DNA from 3 places in the Halomonas sp. MS1 genome. Region 2 is predicted to be linked to each of the others. Evidence: predicted binding sites of a transcription regulator. Region 2 holds the regulator's gene; each other region holds the start of a gene.

Region 1 (5,894 bases), 1.4 Mb from region 2:
TCCTGCGACTTCCAGTCCCACACTTTCTCGCCAGGATGGGCTAGCGGTGTTCCCGCCTCTTCCATCTCCATGGCGAACTGATTAACCAGCACCGCCTTGACACCTTCCGGTGTATTGGCTCTAAAGCACTGGTGGTGAATATCGCCGATCATTGCGTGGTACTTTTCTTCCTGAAGGCGGTTCTTGCTTGGGCGGCGTAGAACGATATCCATCGGGCCACCTTCTAGGCCCTTGCGGGCTCGCTGAGTGATTATGGGCAGTAGGTCGCTTAGCTCTTTGTCGCTTGATGCGCGGTAGAAGACTTCATTTCGCATGACCCACCTCCCGCGCCCGTTCTCTTAAAACGCGCTGTACGCCACCCTTGCTGCAATCCATTACCTGCGCGATGCCCTCAAGCGTCATTCCCTCAGCACGCAGCGCGAAGATTCGAGCGGCATCTAACTTTGTGTGCTCACGCTTCACGCCTAAGCGATGCGCCATGCTGTAAACGTTGCGCGGGTCGCGCTCTAGCTTTTCCGCGATTTGATGGATATCCCAGTCGGGGTCAGGGTAGGTTTCGGCTACAAAATCCATTTCCCACTTTTCCCAAGGGTTGTGTGCTGGGTTCATTTGTCACCATCCCCACTGGTTGCCCAGTAAAACAGCGCTATCAGCGCAGCTAGCGTGATAAAGATACCTAGGCCTATGCCTGCGAGTAGTTGCCAGCTCATGAAGCAGCCCTCCACGCAAAGATGGCGGCCATCCAGCTAATGGCTCTCATACCCCCCCCGAAGCTCATAAGCGCTGATATTCCCAAGCAGGTCACTGCCGGTAGGGCGGAGGCATTCTTTTTGGCATAGCGAGCTAACGGTGCGACTGCCTACCGACGTGCCGTCAGGCAGAAAAAAGCGGCCATCGACAGTGGTTTGGATTTTCTGGCCGGTCGCCTTGATGTGCTTGATTAGCCGCTGCTGGTGTTTTGTGAGCTTCATGCGCTTACTCCCTTGCCAATCCACGCAGTAAACCGATCCATAAACCCAGGCTTCGCTAGCTGCACTAGGTCGCTTGCCGTGTAGTAGCGAACTCCGTCAGGCGTGGAGCACTGGATAGTGCCGTTGTATAGGTCGTGGGCTGGCTTGATGCCGCGCAGGGCCAGTAGGGTCAGTTGGTATGCTGTGAAGTTCATACGACACCTCGGCCTAGTTCACGGCGAGCTGATTCCCAGCTAAAGACCATCAGCTTGCTGCACTCGCGCAGGCGATCGACAACGCGGTCACCTACCCATTGACCCAAGTCTGCGGGCTGCACGTTGGAGACGATGATGGTGGGCAAGCACTGCTCGTAGCGCTCGTTCATGATGTCGAACAGGTAGTTCAGCTCGGAGTCGCTGCCGAAGGAGACGCCTACCTCGTCCAGCACCAGAAGCGCGGGGGATGCAAACGCCTGGATGGCCTGTGACTCTGTTTCGTCCTTCGACGTGTAGGTATCTTTGATGCGGCGGAACATGCGCGCAGCCGTGGTGTACAAGCCCGCTTCGCCATGGTGCTGGATAACGTGATTCAGCGTCGCCACGGCTAAATGCGTCTTGCCGGTGCCAGGGTTACCCAAAAGCATCAAGCCATCGCCAGTTTTCAAGTGCTGCGGGAAGTCGCGGGCGTACTGCTGGCAGTTTTCCAGATACTTTTTCTGCTGATCTGTCTCTGCGCGGTAGCTGTTGAAGTTCTTGTTAGCAAAGCGTGGCGGCATACCTGCGTAGCCAATTCGTTTTTCAAGGCGGTATTGCGCAGCGGCCTTACGGTTCGCTTCTTGCTCTTTGATCTGATCGGCTTGAACCTTTTCATCGCTGCACTGACGGCATCCAGTCCATGTGTCGGTGTTGCCGTACACGATATGCATGGATTCGTATTCGCCGTGCTTTTCGCAAAAAGCTGTAGCTTTTTCAGCGTTATCGATTGCCGAAAGCAAATTGCTAGAATTCATAAGTACCGTCCTCCTGCACAACCAAGCCTTCGGTGCTGGTGTTTTCTAAGCCGGTGTGTCGCCCAGGCGTCAGGCGCGATTTCTTTTGCTCGTGCTGGGTTTTGGCCTGGATCACAAGCTGCTGCCATTTCTCGCGTAGCTTGGCAGGGGATAGGACGTTACGGCGCCAGAAAGTGTCTTTGGCAACCCAGTTGATCAGGTAGGTGATTTGCTCAATCTTGTGGCCATCGCGCTCACGCATCAGGCGGATATCATTTGCCCAGGCTTTGAGGTTGTGTTTCCCAGGTTCGCCAGCAAGAGCGTCGACGTTCAAAGCCATTTGTTCAGCAAGATCCATGTCGGCTTGCTCGAACTTATATTTCGACTTCGGTTTTTTACCGGACGTATCTATAGAACCTTTAGGTTCTATATTTTCTTTCCTTTCTTTAAGTGCATCACCATCTTGGTGAGATTGAGTTTCACCATCTTGGTGAGAGTCACACCACTTTGGATTGTCTTTCCGTTTTGGTGAAACTCGGCTCTTATGAGCTGAAAAATCCCATTCTGAAACTGTCGTATTTATACGTGAAGGAGATCGACTGCCGCCCTCGCGAATCAAAACGCGCTTACGAATTAAGCTGTTTAACGCTTCACTGCATTTTGTTTCAGGCAACCCGCATTCTTTGCTGATAATGCTTGCAGCAAGCCATACAGACGGACGGTGCCAGCCAAGCGTCTCAATCTGAAAGACGGTTAGCACGCGCCACTCACGGCTAGTTAAAGGTGCATTAGCTAACGCCTTCATCAGCTCGCGTGGCACGGCAACAAAGCCATCTTTCAAGCGTGCCTCCTTGGATTTGGAAGCGCCCTCCTGGGGCGACTCCTGCGGTTCGTGGCCGGGTAGGTAAGCTAGATTGCTCATGCGGCCACCTCGCCAATCCAATGGCCGTAGAAATTGGCTAGGTAGCCAATACCGGCAGAAGTGACGCGGGTTTGTGTGTATGCGTGACCGTTACGCTCGCCAGTCTTAACGTCGAAGCGTTCGGCAGCGTGGTGCTTCTGGTGCGGCAAGAGGTTGCCCGACTGGCGATAGAGAATCTTGTCTTCGATCATCGCTTGGATGAACGCCTTCTCGGGTAGCCCAAGGATCTTGGCGGTTTCTCGGATGGTCTTAGTGGTCCCTACATCGACATAGCGCTCTACGAACTCGACAGAAGGACGGGCTTGCTCAATCTGGCGTTGCTGTTCTTCGATCTGCTCGGCTTGATCGGCGGCAAGGCGTAAGGCTTCGGCCATTGACTGCGGTACTTGGAAGGCTGGTTGTGATTGGTAGCCGCCAGTCTTGCGAATAGAGGGCAGCACTTCACCAGCAAGCCATTTTTGAAACGGAAGCGCCTTAGGCTTGTCGCTGCGAGCCGTGAAGAAATACAAGCCTTGCTCGGTCAGGACCGTTAAACGCTGGACGCCAGAAGGGGTATTACTCTGAGTAACCCCCTTCCATTCTTCGGGGACGTGCTTAACAAGAGCCACCTGCCAGTTGTAGCCAAGCGCTTTTGCTACATCCTTCGCAACGAACAGAGGCTTGCCGTTATCATCCTGAATAACGCGAACTTGATTCTTTTCGAAGTTGAACGGCTGAATGTTTTGCATTAGAGTTAACTCCATAGTTAGTGATTTAAAGCCCGGCAAATGCTCCCCAGCAGCGCCGGGCTTTTCCGTTTTGGGCGTTTGCCCACCTACCTGTAAATCCGAACAGGGCGTTCCAGCCCGATTAAAAAATCTCTATCAAGCTGTACACTTGTTCTCATTGACCGAGTTGCGACCAATTGAGCGGGTCTCATATGCGCCTAAAAGAGTTCCTTTCTCATCAAGGCGAACGAATATCTTTCTTGAGCTGCGGAGCATCTGTGATAAACCGCTCTGAGTGACCCCTATTTGCTGGGCCACCACGTCTTGAGTTCGGTCTTTCACGTACTCACGAATAGGGATTTCACGCATGGTAGCTTCCTGTGGCTCTTTCCTTGCTTATGATAGTAGCACTGCTAATTTATATCAGCAACAATCCGCACTTCCTGCTGTTTGCGCTGACATTAGCGATGCTTATAAATTAAGAGGTATGAAAAAACCTGTCAGAACACCTCTTACTCCTGAGCAAGATCAGGAGGCGAAGCGCTTAAAGGCGATTTTTAACGCACGTAAAGATGCGGCGCGTGCCCGTGGCGGAAAGCTAAACCAGGATGACGTTGCAGCCGCTTGTGGGTGGGGCGGCCAGAGCGCTGTGAGCCAGTACATGAACGGGCGTATAGCACTAAACCTGGATGCTTTGTTAAAGCTTTCTAGGGCTTTGGATTTTGATCCAAGCGAAGTCAGCCCGCGCTTAACTGGCGAGAGGATCGTCGGCTCAAATGTAACGCCAATTAAGACAGAATCTAATGTTGCGCCCGCACCAAAAATGGAAGGCTACGTCCCCGTAATCTCTTGGGTGCAGGCCGGAGCATGGACAGAAGTCTGCAATGTCGATTTCTTGAGCGAGGAGGTGGTACCTAGGCCGCCAGCATGCTCAGAATCAACCTTTGCCTTGCGCGTCAAAGGCCAGTCCATGGCTCCAAGGTATGAACCAGGACTAATCATCTACGTCGATCCAGAGGTAGTGCCTTTCGACGGCGATGACGTCGTCGCAATGCTTACTGATGATAATGAGGCGACTTTCAAGCAGTACGTTGAAGAGCCGGGCGGCAAGAAAATGCTCAAGGCTCGCAATCCTGGCTGGCCTGAGCCTTGGGTGCCCATTAATGGAAACTGCCAGATTATTGGCGTGGTTATCGCAACCATGTGGCTGAGGACGCCTAGGGCGGGTTAGAAGGTCTGCCAGACAAGCGTGAAGACTGAGGGGCTCGTGAGGTTTATTATTAAGCTTTCTGGGCATGTACCCCGGCGTACCAGCCAGCAGATGCATTACGCATGGAAGTGCGCTACGATTTCAGCGTGACAAGTGACGTTTTTCAGTGTATTAAACTATGAATAGTTGCTGAATCGCTATGAGCGAAAATTTAACTAATTGACTATAAAATATAATAAAAAGAATGGAACTAGCTTATGGCTTGCTTGCCTAAGCTAGTAGATAACCTTACCAGCAAGGGGAAGGCTAATGATTACCACGGCTACATTTGGTTCTCGCTTGATTACTAAGCGCAAGCTAACTGCTGAAAAGTTAGTCGCTGAGTACCGGTCAGGTAAGAACACTAAGGCTAAGTTTGTACCTCCGAAAATCGGCGCCTCTGATTTCGGCTATTTCGAAGCAAAACTTGAAAAACCGCGTTACGAGGTGATTCTTGACTAACCACCAAGAAGATGGGCCATCTTCTGAGGATGCAAAGCAGCTGGCAGCGGTAGTGCAACAGCTTGTAGAGACAAGAGATTCGGAATTAGAAATAAAACGTGCTGAGATGGAGGTTCAGGGCAAAGAAATAGAGTCCAACGAACGGATAGCCATGGCCTCTATCAAAGCGCAGAGTACATTTCATTCTCAGCGCTTCAATCAGTATAACGCTCATCTAATACATCGCTATATTTTCGTTGGCTTGATGAGCCTAGTGTTCGTCGTGTTTACGCTTGTAGCTATATTTCTTGAGGCGGGAGATTTAGTCCTTGAAATCTTCAAGCTGATGGGGCCTTTGGTCATTGGTATATTTGGCGGTTACCAATGGGGCAACAGGGCTTCGTCGAATAAATCAGGTACCACCCAGCCAGCCGCCTCGCCTTCCTCAGATGATGAAGAATCTTAAATACTCGCCAGTAGAAAAATGAAGATCCCGCCCGCGAGGCGGGTTTTTTTGTGCCTTCAAAACAGATAGCGCCACCTAAAAATACTATTTCCAATATTTTTTAACACCACTGATTATTGTTTTTCAGCCACTTAGCTTATTTTTATAAATTATTAGCAGCACTGCTGTTGC
Region 2 (5,894 bases):
CCCTGCCATGGGAATTTCTGGAGAAACACGCCAAAAAAGTTCGCCACCACGCAACTCATTGCGATAGCGGGTGGCATGCAGATAATCGACTTCTAGAGGGAAACCTAATCGGGTTAGCAGGTGCCCTGTTGTGATCAAGCCGCCATTCATAACGCAGTAAAAAACCGGTAACTTATCCCCTAGATCTTTACTAATTTCCTCAGCCATTCGATCCAGTGCACGCTCAACTTGTTGTTGAGAAATCAAGCAGTCAGCGTTATCCATCAACTCACGCATTGAGTCAAGCGACTCAAGCGCCTCTTTATCCAGTTTGGACATCGGGTTACTCCAAGAGGGGGTTAACTAGTCAGTGACTTAAAAACGAAAATAACTTAAGAAAAGATGGGGTTAATTCGCCAACGCTTCTAATTTGGCATGGGTACGACGCCAGCGGCCAAGTGCCGTTAGCGCATCCACGTCTGGACGGGCTCGTCCATAGCGTAGCTTGATTGGTCGTTTACTGTGTAATCCTTGGCATGCTTCAACAACGTCTAACGCTGCAGAGCGGTCATTACAGACCAATAGCATATCGCATCCTGCGGCAAGGGCAGCCCTGGCGCGCTCCTTCGGGTCACCCGCTTCATGAGCACCCGCCATGCTTAAATCATCTGAAAAGATACAACCTTTAAACCCCAGGGACTCTCTTAACATTCCCAACCAACTAGGTGAGAAGCCAGCAGGACGTGAGTCAAACGCACTATAAATAACATGGGCAGGCATAACACCATCAAGCTGAGTAGCAAGCTGGCTAAACGGAACAAGATCGCGCTGTTTAATAAGCGCCAGCGGACGGTCATCCACAGGTAACGCCACATGGGAGTCAGCGGCAACGCCACCATGGCCAGGAAAATGCTTACCTACCGCCGCCATACCCGCTTCATGCAAACCGTTGATAAAACACTGACCCAGCGCAGCGACGTGTGCAGGGTCGGTGCTGAAGCTGCGATCACCGATAACACTAGAGATGCCACTTTCGACATCTAAAACAGGCGCAAAGCTGATATCCAGACCGCAAGCAGCCATTTCCATGCCCAGCAACCAACCCGCGTCTTTTGCTAGTGCAAGACCGGATGCCGAATCCTCAGCGAATTGATCACCAATGCGTGCCATGGCTGGCATGCGAGTAACGCCTTCTTTAATTCGCTGAACGCGACCGCCTTCTTGATCAATACCAAGTAACAGCTCGCCGCGAACACGACGAATATCACTGCAAAGCTTTCTAACCTGGTAAGCATTCTCGACATTTCTAGCGAATAAAATGACACCGCCCACAGCAGGGTCCATCAAAAGATGTTTTTCAGCTTTGGTTAATCGCGGCCCTTCAAGGTCAAGCATGACCGGGCCTAAAGATTGAGTCATTGTGATGGATCCAACAAAAGGGCCGTCAATTTTAGTTGATCAATCTCTCGTGTCAAAAAATCAATAATAAGCTGCCTACGCTTAGCCATTATGAAGCCAAACGGGTGTGCCCGGCGGCGCATGTTCAAAAAGATAAAGCAGATCATCATTGCGCAGCCGAATACACCCATGTGAAGCGGCCACGCCCATCGGTTGATCAGGTGGCGTGCCATGAAGATAGATAAAACGACGCTGAGTGTCGACATCCCCGCCTCGATTCACTCCTCTCTCTAAACCACAGAGCCACATAATGCGCGTTAAGATCCAATCACGATGAGGGAATTCCGCCGCAAGCGCCGACGTAAACACTTCCCCAGTCCACCGCCGCCCCCGAAAAACAGCATTATCAGCTAAACCGCCCCCTATCGATGCGCGGATATAATGCCATCCCAGGGGGGTTTGACCACTGCCTTCCTGCTGCCCTACGCCTTTTTCACCGGTGGACACAGCGCACGTGTACTGCAGCGTGCGCCCTTGCCACCAGCATAGCTGCTGGTGTTTGATATTGATGTCTATCCAACCACCATTCTGCGGGGGTAGTTCAGCTAGCGTGGGCGTTCGCATAATGTCCTTCATCAGCAGCAGGCGGTAGCGGAGCATTCATGGCAGCAACCACGACAGGGCGTAAACGTCTTACCAAATCCCTGACGGTTACTTGCTCATTATAGTCTTTCGCGGCAATGTCACGCAGCGCATCTAAACCCGACAGCGTAAAAATCACGGTGCCCAGCATGAAATGCAGTCGCCAAAAACGCTCAGCATCAGGTAAATCTGGCGTTGCCTGGCGCACCAACTCAGTAAAGCGGGTAAACACGTCTCCGTACTGCTGTTGGATATAACGGCGTAAATGCCCTTGTGCCTGGCTATACGCCAACCCTAGCAGACGCATAAACACCTTCAGGCTATTGCGCTCAGCTGGCACTGCCAGCACCGTGCTTGCCATTGTTTCCAACAGCACTTCAAGCGGAATCACATCACCGTTGTACTGCGCTTCCAGCTCATCAAGCGCCGTGTGAAAACGTTGTGAGAAGGGATCTAAATAGCGCGCAAATACCGCCTGGATAAGCGCCTTTTTAGAACCAAAGTGGTAATTGACGGCAGCCAAATTAACCCGTGCTTTACTGGTGATATTGCGTAGCGATGTTTCGGCAAAACCACGCTCGGCAAACAGCACCTCAGCGGTATCGAGGATACGTGTTACCGTATCAGATTGCGCCATAGCGCCCTCCAGAAAACGAGTGTTTAAAACATCGTTAAATACTATGCCATAACGCTATTTGGCTCAATCACTTATCTTTAGCTTTTTACCCAACGCTCAAATGCACCCTAGGCCCCTATTCAAACACCTGCCATCAGACGCTCCGTCGACAGAGCCCCTCACACTCGTCGTTCCTATCTCCATTCCTGACACCATTCGCATAATGACTGCCATGCCATAGCGAAACGCTCTAGCATGTACTGGACAGAGCAACATACTGTATACTTAACCACATACTGTTTAAGCCGACATGTAGCCACTGTCTTGTTCAATTTTTTGGAGTTTGTTATGTCGCGTCCTCTTACTGCTCGTCAACAGCATGTTTTTGATTTTATTGTTAAAACGATGTCTGAATTCGGCTATCCGCCGACCCGCGCAGAAATTGCCAAAGCGCTAGGCTTTCGTTCTCCTAACGCTGCTGAAGAGCATTTACGAGCGCTTGAGCGCAAAGGTGCCATCCGCATTATCCGTAACACCTCGCGGGGGATTCGACTGCCTAATCAGGAACCACAGGATATCGGTGATGTCTCGGCAACAGCGCCTGCCGCCAACGTAGAACCACTACCGAATGGCTTACCAGTCATTGGCGAAGTGGCCGCAGGAAGCCCGATTCTAGCAGCGGAACACATTGATCGTTATTGCCCACTCCCCGCTGAATACTTTACCCCCAAAGCGGATTACCTTCTTCGGGTGCGAGGCTTGTCAATGAAGGATGTTGGCATACTGGAAGGCGACCTTCTTGCCGTGCATCGCACCGACCGGGTTCGTGATGGCCAAATCGTGGTGGCAAGGTTAGAAGATGAAGTCACTGTAAAACGCTTTAAACGACAGGGCCATACGGTGACGCTGATTGCTGAAAACAGCGACTTTGCGCCCATAGAAATTGACCTGCGTACGCAGCAGTTGGATATCGAAGGGGTGGGAGTTGGTGTCATACGTGGCGGTAACGGCCAAGCACTGGGATAAGCGAGTAAGTGTAAATGCCGGTGAGGCACTCGATAGAGATACTCACCGGCTATCGCAATGTTACTGAGAGTCTATATAGCGACGATCATTAAACGTAGCTACCCAACTCGGGTGATACACCAATAAAATACTGAGTAACATCCCTGTGATAAAAGCCTCGGAGGGCATTAACAGGGGTAAGAAGCGCGCATACTCTTGGGCTAAGTACACAGCTTCAGAGTCAGTACCCGCCACCATGATTAGCAAGACCGCCGACAACCCTCCTGCCAGTGTTGACAGCGCTGCGCCAAAAAAGCCGCATACGAATAAAAAGATCATCAAGTTATCCGGCAGGCGCCGGTCTACCCATCGCCATACCAGACCGGTAATGACCGCAGGTACAATGCCGGTTACCAACACATTAGCGCCTAGTAACGCCCATTCGTTACGGCCAATGGCTGACATCGCAACATTAATCAGCACATTGCTGATTAATGCGAGAGGCATTTTGAATACCAACGTCATTAAGACGGTGAAGACTAAGTGCAGGGTTAACCAATCGACTGCCTGAGCACGCAGTTGCCACATCAACACCACAGCGAGCGTCGCGGCTAACCACCGATGCTGAAGAGCCACATCGCCTATCAGCACTCGCCAAGGGCGCAGCCATATCATCCACGCAAGTACGCTCAACGATACCAACCACGTCAGCAACAATGCCCAGGGAGCTAAAACACTTTGCGCGAAAGACATGGATGCCCCTATCTACCCGTCAGCTAACGACAAGCCAGCTGTAAACTCGAATTGACTAAAAACGCTGCGTATCTAAACAACATGATCAGCTGAACACCACGGTCTTATTGCCATGGATTAATACCCGGTCTTCTAAATGCCATCGTAAACCACGCGCCAATACCGCTTTTTCGACATCGCGCCCAAAGCGCACGAGATCCGTTGGCGTATGGCAATGACTTACCCGATGAATATCTTGTTCAATAATCGGCCCAGCATCCAGTTCTTCAGTGACATAGTGACAGGTAGCTCCGATTAGCTTAACGCCACGCTGGTAAGCTTGATGGTAGGGCTTAGCACCGGCAAAAGAGGGTAAGAAACTGTGGTGGATGTTAATCACCCGTCCCGCGTAACGCGAGCAGAGCGAAGGTGGCAAAATTTGCATGTAACGTGCCAGCACAACGCAGTCAGCCCTTGCGCTATCAATCTGCGCTTGCACCTGCTCGAAAGCAGCCTGCTTGTTATCAGGATCTACGGGCACATGATGGTAAGGAATGCCATACCACTCAGTGAGTGATCGCATATCCTCATGATTTGAAATAACCCCGACAATATCGCAATCAAGCTCCCCAGCCTGCCAACGATAAAGCAGATCAACCAGACAGTGAGACTCCCGCGACACCATCAACACCACACGCCTACGCTTTTGAGTATCGACGAGCGACCACTGCATATTGAAGGCTTTAGCCACCGGCTCAAACGCACTACGTAACGCCTCCGCCGACATACCCAACGAATCTGCCAAAATTTCGTATCGCATGAAGAATCGGCCGGTCTCAAGATCAGAGTGCTGACTTGCTTCAGTGATAGAACCACCTTGTTGAGCAATAAAGCTTGAGACACGCGCCACAATGCCCACTTGATCAGGGCAAGAAACCACCAAACGGTAATAATGAGACATAAATAAACACTCTTGACATATTTTAACGGCACGTTCGACAAGCACCTACCAGCGGTAGGGAAGCAGTATATAGGCGAAATAGTGTACCTTATGCTTATCAAGGAAGCACCGCAGCCAAATGCCACGATGATTGTTACCCGCCCCTGCCTTCCCGTATAGTTAAGGTCTTACTTTTTAGGCTTTTCATTACTGATGCACCCACCACGCGTTCAACTTCGTCCCCGCCGTCGCCCTCCCCTGCGCCTACTGCCGCTAGGCGGGTGTGGTGAAATTGGAATGAACCTTACGTTGTATGGATACGATGATGAGTGGATCGCCGTCGACTGCGGCATGATGATTCGCCAAGATCTACCCAATTCCCCGCTGCAGGTGCCCAATACAGATACATTAGCAGCACTCAACATTACCCCAAAGGCACTCTACATTACCCATGGCCACGAAGATCATATTGGCGCCGTGGCGTGGCTCTGGCCTAAGTGGAATTGCCCTATTTTTGCAACGCCGTTAGCGGCGGGATTGCTGCGCCATAAGTTTGCAGAACACCAGCTTAGTAGCGCCGCT
Region 3 (5,894 bases), 1.1 Mb from region 2:
TGGCAATGGAAAAACTAATTACCTTATGGGAGGGCTCGGGGCTTTATAACCTTGAGCTTGGTCAGGCGGCCATGATTTTGGTAGGGCTTGGGCTGCTCTATCTTGCCATTCACAAGAAGTTTGAGCCGTTGCTGCTGGTGCCAATTGGGTTTGGCGGCATTCTTGCCAATATCCCTGAGGCGGGCTTGGCAATCTCAGCGCTCGATCAAGCGATTGAGGTGGCAAAACCTGCTGTGCTGCAGCAGATAGCTTCCGTACTGGGCGCTACCCTTGATCCATTAAGTGGTGTGGAAGCTTGGCGAGAGTCGCTTAAAGCGATTGCCCACGATACTGCAGCTCCCGATCAATTGCGTGCGGCAAAGGATATTGCGGTTGGCGTAGGTTATAGCGATGGAATGCTCTATAACTTCTATAAAGTAGCGATTGCCTCTGGTATTGCGCCACTGATTATCTTTATGGGCGTGGGGGCCATGACCGACTTCGGCCCGTTATTGGCTAACCCGCGGACGCTCTTTTTAGGCGCGGCTGCTCAGTTTGGCATTTTTGCCACACTGTTTGGTGCTGTGATGCTGACCTCACTGGGGGTGATGGACTTTTCGCTTAATCAAGCGGCCGCCATTGGTATTATCGGCGGTGCTGATGGTCCAACGTCTATTTATGTATCAAGCGTATTGGCTCCTGAGTTGCTGGGTGCTATCGCAGTGGCGGCGTACGCCTACATGGCGCTGGTGCCGCTGATTCAGCCGCCGATTATGCGGCTGCTGACCACGCAGAAAGAGCGTCAAATTAAGATGACGCAGCTGCGTCCGGTATCCAAACTGGAAAAGATCGTTTTCCCGCTGATGTTATTGATTGCCGTCGCGCTTTTCCTACCTGATGCAGCGCCGCTGTTAGGGATGTTCTGCTTTGGTAACTTGATGCGTGAATGCGGTGTGGTTGAGCGCTTATCGGATACGGCGCAAAACGCTCTGATCAATATCGTGACGATTATCTTAGGACTATCGGTGGGTTCCAAGCTGATGGCAGATAGCTTTCTGGCATTCGAAACGCTGGGTATCTTGGGTCTGGGTATTGTGGCGTTTGGTATTGGCACGGCCGCAGGCGTGTTGATGGCGAAGCTGATGAACCTTGTCAGCAAAATGCCGATTAATCCGCTGATTGGTGCCGCAGGTGTTTCGGCAGTACCGATGGCCGCGCGAGTAGCTAATAAGGTTGGCTTGGAGTCGAACCCGCATAACTTCCTGCTGATGCATGCCATGGGCCCTAATGTGGCCGGTGTTATCGGTTCTGCTGTTGCGGCGGGTGTGATGATTAAATATTTAGGCTAAAACCCGCTAGCAGTGCCATTGCGCAGTTATCGTTACGTAATGGTTAGCGACTAAAACGCGGCTTACCGAGCAATTGCTCGCGTAAGTCGCGTTTTTTGTCAGCGATATAATAATCTTATTGTGGCGGCACTTTTTGAATATCGAGGGCTGTCTTTAGGCGATTTTCAAGCGTAGTGAAATTTAAGGCCTCATCTCTTGGCCAGCCAATCGTAAGGCATACGCCGTTGCCATCGTACTCTGCCTGTTGGACGGGAATTTTCTGCTCATCACACCAAGCGCGCGCGACGGCTTCATGGGCAAAGTTGACACGCAGTTGGTAGTTATCCCGCTCGACGACTTCGCGGGTAGGTAATGTTTCAATCCCGGCGTTAACCGACTGTGCGTAAGCTCGGGCGAGTCCACCCGTGCCCAACTTGGTGCCGCCAAAGTAACGAATCACCACACAGCCTACTTCACCCATCTGGCTACCGAGCAAGGCTTGATACATGGGCCTGCCGGCTGTGCCGCCGGGTTCGCCATCATCAGAGAACCCTATGTGTGTTTGTTCACCAGGAGGGCCAGCAATAAAGGCCGTGCAGTGATGACTTGCGTTGGGGTGGGCGGTTTTTGCTGCCTGCAGCATTGCATGATGGTCAGCTGTGCTGGGTGCATGGCATATCCACGTGAGGAAGCGACTTTTTTCAACCTCAATTTCAGCGGTATGCCATGTGGCGGATGCTAGGTCTGGAACTCGGTAACGCAATCGATGCTCCCTAAAGCGGGTGGCGAATTAGTGGTGCCGAGTGTTGTTAGCGCCATGCTCGACGCCCATTACCATTCCCAGCACTTGAATATCACAATTATGCAGGAAGACGGCAGGCATGGCTGCATCTTCGGGCCATAAGTGAACGCCCAGTCGACTAATGGAAAGTTGCTTTAGGGCAACTTCTCGCTGGTTTATCGTCGCGATAGCGGTTTCTTGATGGCTACCTTGTTGATAGCGGCGAATAATGATGACATCGCCATCGAATAGATTGCATTCACGCATTCTGTTGCCGCGCACGCGAAGCGCATAAGTGTTGCGCCGCGTTACACGAGGTGCCGAATAAATAGGGCGACCTGTATTCGACGTCGTTTGAGATAGCGCATGTTGAGTTATGTTCAAGGGTGTTGGCATTGTCATCGTCATGCAGTTTTCTCCAATGCAGCGCCCGCTCCCTAGGCGTGTAATTGAGCAGATTGCTGTGTTTATAATCGGTAATGTTTTTTCATACAGTGTTTGTAGTATAGACCTGTTTTTGCATACAGTGCTAGTGCTCTGCATTGTCTATTGTTCTTAAGCGAAGATTGGTTGAAGTGTGATGCGACCCCTGACCGCAGAGAGCGACTGGCGAGAAAGGGGCTTTCCGTGTAGAGTTCGACGCAAAATCTACGTGCCTGGAGATATCCTTGAGCCTCTGCCTACAAGCCCGACAGCTAGCCTGTGAACGCGATGATCGTTGGCTGTTTGAGGGGCTAGATCTTGATATTCAACGTGGCGAAATAGTGCGTATCGAAGGCCCTAACGGGAGCGGAAAAACGACACTGTTGAAAATTCTTTCAGGCCAGTTGAGCGACTACCATGGCGACATTTATTGGAATGGCGACTCAATGCGCGAGGTGCGTGAACATTTTCTCGCCAATCTACTCTATTTAGGGCATGCCCCTGGCATAAAAGCGGGGCTTTCTCCGCTGGAAAACTTAGCGTGGTACCAAGCGCTTAGCGGCGAAAAAGGCGACGATTACCAGCGTGAAGAAGCGCTGGCACAGGTTGGGCTGAGTGGCTTTGAGGATGTACCCGCCGGGCAGCTTTCTGCTGGGCAGCAGCGGCGAATTGCCCTTGCGAGACTGACGCTTACTAAGCGGGCATTGTGGGTCCTGGATGAACCTTTTACAGCCATTGATCGCCACGGAGTGGCAGCACTAGAAGCGCAGCTTGTTGCGCATGCCAACGCGGGAGGCTGTGTCTTAGTGACGACACATCATGAGTTAACCGCATCATCCGTGCTTAGGCGCGTTCAACTGGGGTAGAAGGAGACAGCGTTGCCAAGCTCACACGCCACGACAGGCATCCCAGAAATGTCGATGCATGCGCCTTCCGGTGGGCTCATGGTCGCCATTAGTGCCACCTTTAAGCGAGATCTAACGCTGTTGCTACGTCGTCGTGGTGAAGTGCTTAACCCATTGGTGTTCTTTGCCTTGGTGATTACGCTCTTTCCGATCGGCATTTCACCTGATCCCCAGTTACTGGCAGAAATAGCGCCTGGGTTGCTGTGGGTGGCGGCATTGCTAGCGGCATTGCTTTCTCTGGATAGTCTGTTCCGGAGCGACTACGACGACGGTAGTTTGGAGCAGCTACTGTTAGCCCCTCAGCCGCTGGCGGCGCTTAGCCTTGCCAAAGTTGCTGTTCACTGGCTGCTGACAGGACTGCCTTTGGCACTTATGGCGCCGATTTTAGGTATCATGTTGGCACTTCCTGCCGGTAGTTACATGGTTTTAGCGCTATCGCTGGCATTGGGAACCGCAAGCCTCAGCTTGATTGGTGCGATTGGCGCCGCGCTGACCGTCGGATTAGCTCGCGGCGGTGTATTGCTGTCACTGCTGGTGCTGCCGCTCTATATTCCAGTGCTTATTTTTGGTGCTGGCGCCGTGCAGGCCGCTATTTTAGGCGATGGTATCGCGGCGCATCTGGCTATTTTGGGCGCACTTTTAGCGATTTCGTTAATGCTAGCACCTTGGGCTATTGCCGCCTCGCTACGCATCAGCATCAACGGTTAAAGGACGAAAACACCATGTGGGCCTTTATAAATAAACTGAGATCACCCAAGTGGTTCTACGCGATTAGCGCCAAGCTTCAGCCCTGGTTCTGGGCAGCGGCGGTGCTCCTGTTGCTGCTGGGAAGCGTTTGGGGGCTGGTATTTGCTCCCGCGGATTATCAGCAGGGCAATAGCTTTCGGATTATCTATGTCCACGTTCCTGCCGCTTTCCTAGCACAATCCATTTTTGTCTCAATGGCAATTTCAGGCTTGGTATATATGGTCTGGAAAATCAAAGTAGCCGATATGGCAGCCACCGTGATGGCACCATTAGGTGCTGCGATGACCTTTGTAGCACTTTTTTCAGGCGCAGTATGGGGGGTGCCTACCTGGGGAACCTGGTGGATGTGGGACGCACGCTTAACGTCCATGCTGATTTTGCTGTTTTTGTATTTAGGGGTCATTGCACTGCGCGGTGCTTTCAGTAGTCGCGATAGTGGATCTCGTGCAGCCTCAGTGCTGGCGATGGTGGGCGTGATTAATATTCCGATCATCAAATATTCGGTGGAGTGGTGGTACACCCTGCACCAGCCTGCCTCGTTTACGATTACCGGACGTTCGGCAATGCCTATGGAAATGTGGGCACCGCTGCTCATTATGGTACTCGGCTTCTACTGCTTTTTTATAGCGTTAACCCTGATGCGCACGCGCAGTGAAATACTGCGCCGTGAAACCAATAAGCGCTGGGTGCAAGAGCTAGTAGAGGAGGTGAGATAATGGCTTTTTCCTCACTTAATGAATTTTTTGCCATGGGTGGCCACGGGCTTTATGTGTGGGCTGCTTGGGGCATGACTGCGTTGTTGATGCTGGTGATAGTTTGGCATGCGCGCCTCGAGCGCAGCCAACTGCTGAAAGGCGTGAAGCGCCGTGTGCGCCGCCAAAACGCCCACTCCCAGGCCGCGCAAGCACCAGTTAACTCTGCTCAAAGGGACGTTCGTCATGACGCCTAAACGTAAACAGAAGCTGTTCGTTATTTTAGGGTTGGTTTCATTAACCGCGATAGCGGTGGGGCTGACACTTTATGCGCTGCGCTCCAACATCAATTTATTTTTTAGCCCGGTACAGATTGCTCAGGGCGACGCGCCCATGGAGCGCCAGATTCGCGCGGGCGGAATGGTTAAAGAGGGATCGGTGTCGCGTGATCCTGAAAGCCTTGATGTTGAGTTTACCGTGACGGATTACGTCGATGACTTGGAGGTCTACTACAGCGGGATTCTGCCGGATCTTTTCCGTGAAGGGCAGGGGGTGGTCGTGGTAGGAGAACTTCAGGCAGATGGGCGCTTATATGCCGATAAAGTCTTAGCCCGCCACGATGAAAATTATATGCCGCCCGAAGTGGCGCAAGCATTGGAAGAAGCAGGTTACTCCCCGGCAGATTATCAGGCAAAAGCGGCTGAGGTGGGTAAGCGTTTGGAGCAGGAAGGCACCCCCCAAACAAGCGATTATTAATGTTTTATCGTGTCAAGCAGGCGGTTATGCCCACTGCTAATTCGGAGCGCGCATGTTCATCAAGATGATTCCTGAAATAGGCCACTTTGCTCTGGTCATTGCCCTGTTGATGGCCGTGATACAAGCTGTGATGCCGCTGGCAGGCGCGGCCACTCGGCGTCCGCTGTGGATGGCCTATGGTCGACCTATGGCCACGGGGCAGTTCCTGTTTATTGCCATTGCCTATTTGTGCCTAACAGCCAGTTATATGCTGGATGACTTCAGCGTGGCGAACGTTGCCAAT

The links. Region 2 encodes LexA, which represses DNA repair genes until DNA is damaged. Its sites were predicted from a motif close to TACTGTNTANNTANACAGTA; they were not measured.
Region 1: a site for LexA is predicted at 4,012-4,031, ahead of NF683_RS01515 (LexA family protein). Genes of this name have one in related genera too.
Region 3: a site for LexA is predicted at 2,598-2,617, ahead of NF683_RS11010 (LexA family protein). Genes of this name have one in related genera too.

Annotation. Positions count from the first base shown of each region.
Region 1 covers NZ_CP098926.1:312,737-318,630, reverse strand. The annotation lists gene NF683_RS01555 (hypothetical protein) at 1-314, opposite strand, end outside; gene NF683_RS01550 (hypothetical protein) at 304-609, opposite strand; gene NF683_RS01545 (hypothetical protein) at 747-971, opposite strand; gene NF683_RS01540 (hypothetical protein) at 968-1,165, opposite strand; gene NF683_RS01535 (ATP-binding protein) at 1,162-1,959, opposite strand; gene NF683_RS01530 (replication protein) at 1,949-2,860, opposite strand; gene NF683_RS01525 (BRO family protein) at 2,857-3,588, opposite strand; gene NF683_RS01520 (Cro/CI family transcriptional regulator) at 3,724-3,936, opposite strand; gene NF683_RS01515 (LexA family protein) at 4,055-4,798, shown strand; gene NF683_RS01510 (hypothetical protein) at 5,087-5,278, shown strand; gene NF683_RS01505 (hypothetical protein) at 5,271-5,723, shown strand.
Region 2 covers NZ_CP098926.1:3,532,300-3,538,193, reverse strand. The annotation lists gene NF683_RS16300 (hypoxanthine-guanine phosphoribosyltransferase) at 1-318, opposite strand, end outside; gene nagZ (beta-N-acetylhexosaminidase) at 388-1,398, opposite strand; gene NF683_RS16290 (L,D-transpeptidase) at 1,480-2,001, opposite strand; gene NF683_RS16285 (TetR/AcrR family transcriptional regulator) at 1,979-2,656, opposite strand; gene lexA (transcriptional repressor LexA) at 2,984-3,661, shown strand; gene NF683_RS16275 (energy-coupling factor ABC transporter permease) at 3,722-4,393, opposite strand; gene purU (formyltetrahydrofolate deformylase) at 4,479-5,333, opposite strand; gene NF683_RS16265 (ribonuclease J) at 5,610-5,894, shown strand, end outside.
Region 3 covers NZ_CP098926.1:2,413,469-2,419,362, forward strand. The annotation lists gene NF683_RS11000 (sodium ion-translocating decarboxylase subunit beta) at 6-1,328, shown strand; gene NF683_RS11005 (IMPACT family protein) at 1,444-2,070, opposite strand; gene NF683_RS11010 (LexA family protein) at 2,098-2,496, opposite strand; gene ccmA (cytochrome c biogenesis heme-transporting ATPase CcmA) at 2,757-3,377, shown strand; gene ccmB (heme exporter protein CcmB) at 3,426-4,124, shown strand; gene NF683_RS11025 (heme ABC transporter permease) at 4,139-4,879, shown strand; gene ccmD (heme exporter protein CcmD) at 4,879-5,112, shown strand; gene ccmE (cytochrome c maturation protein CcmE) at 5,102-5,611, shown strand; gene NF683_RS11040 (heme lyase CcmF/NrfE family subunit) at 5,664-5,894, shown strand, end outside.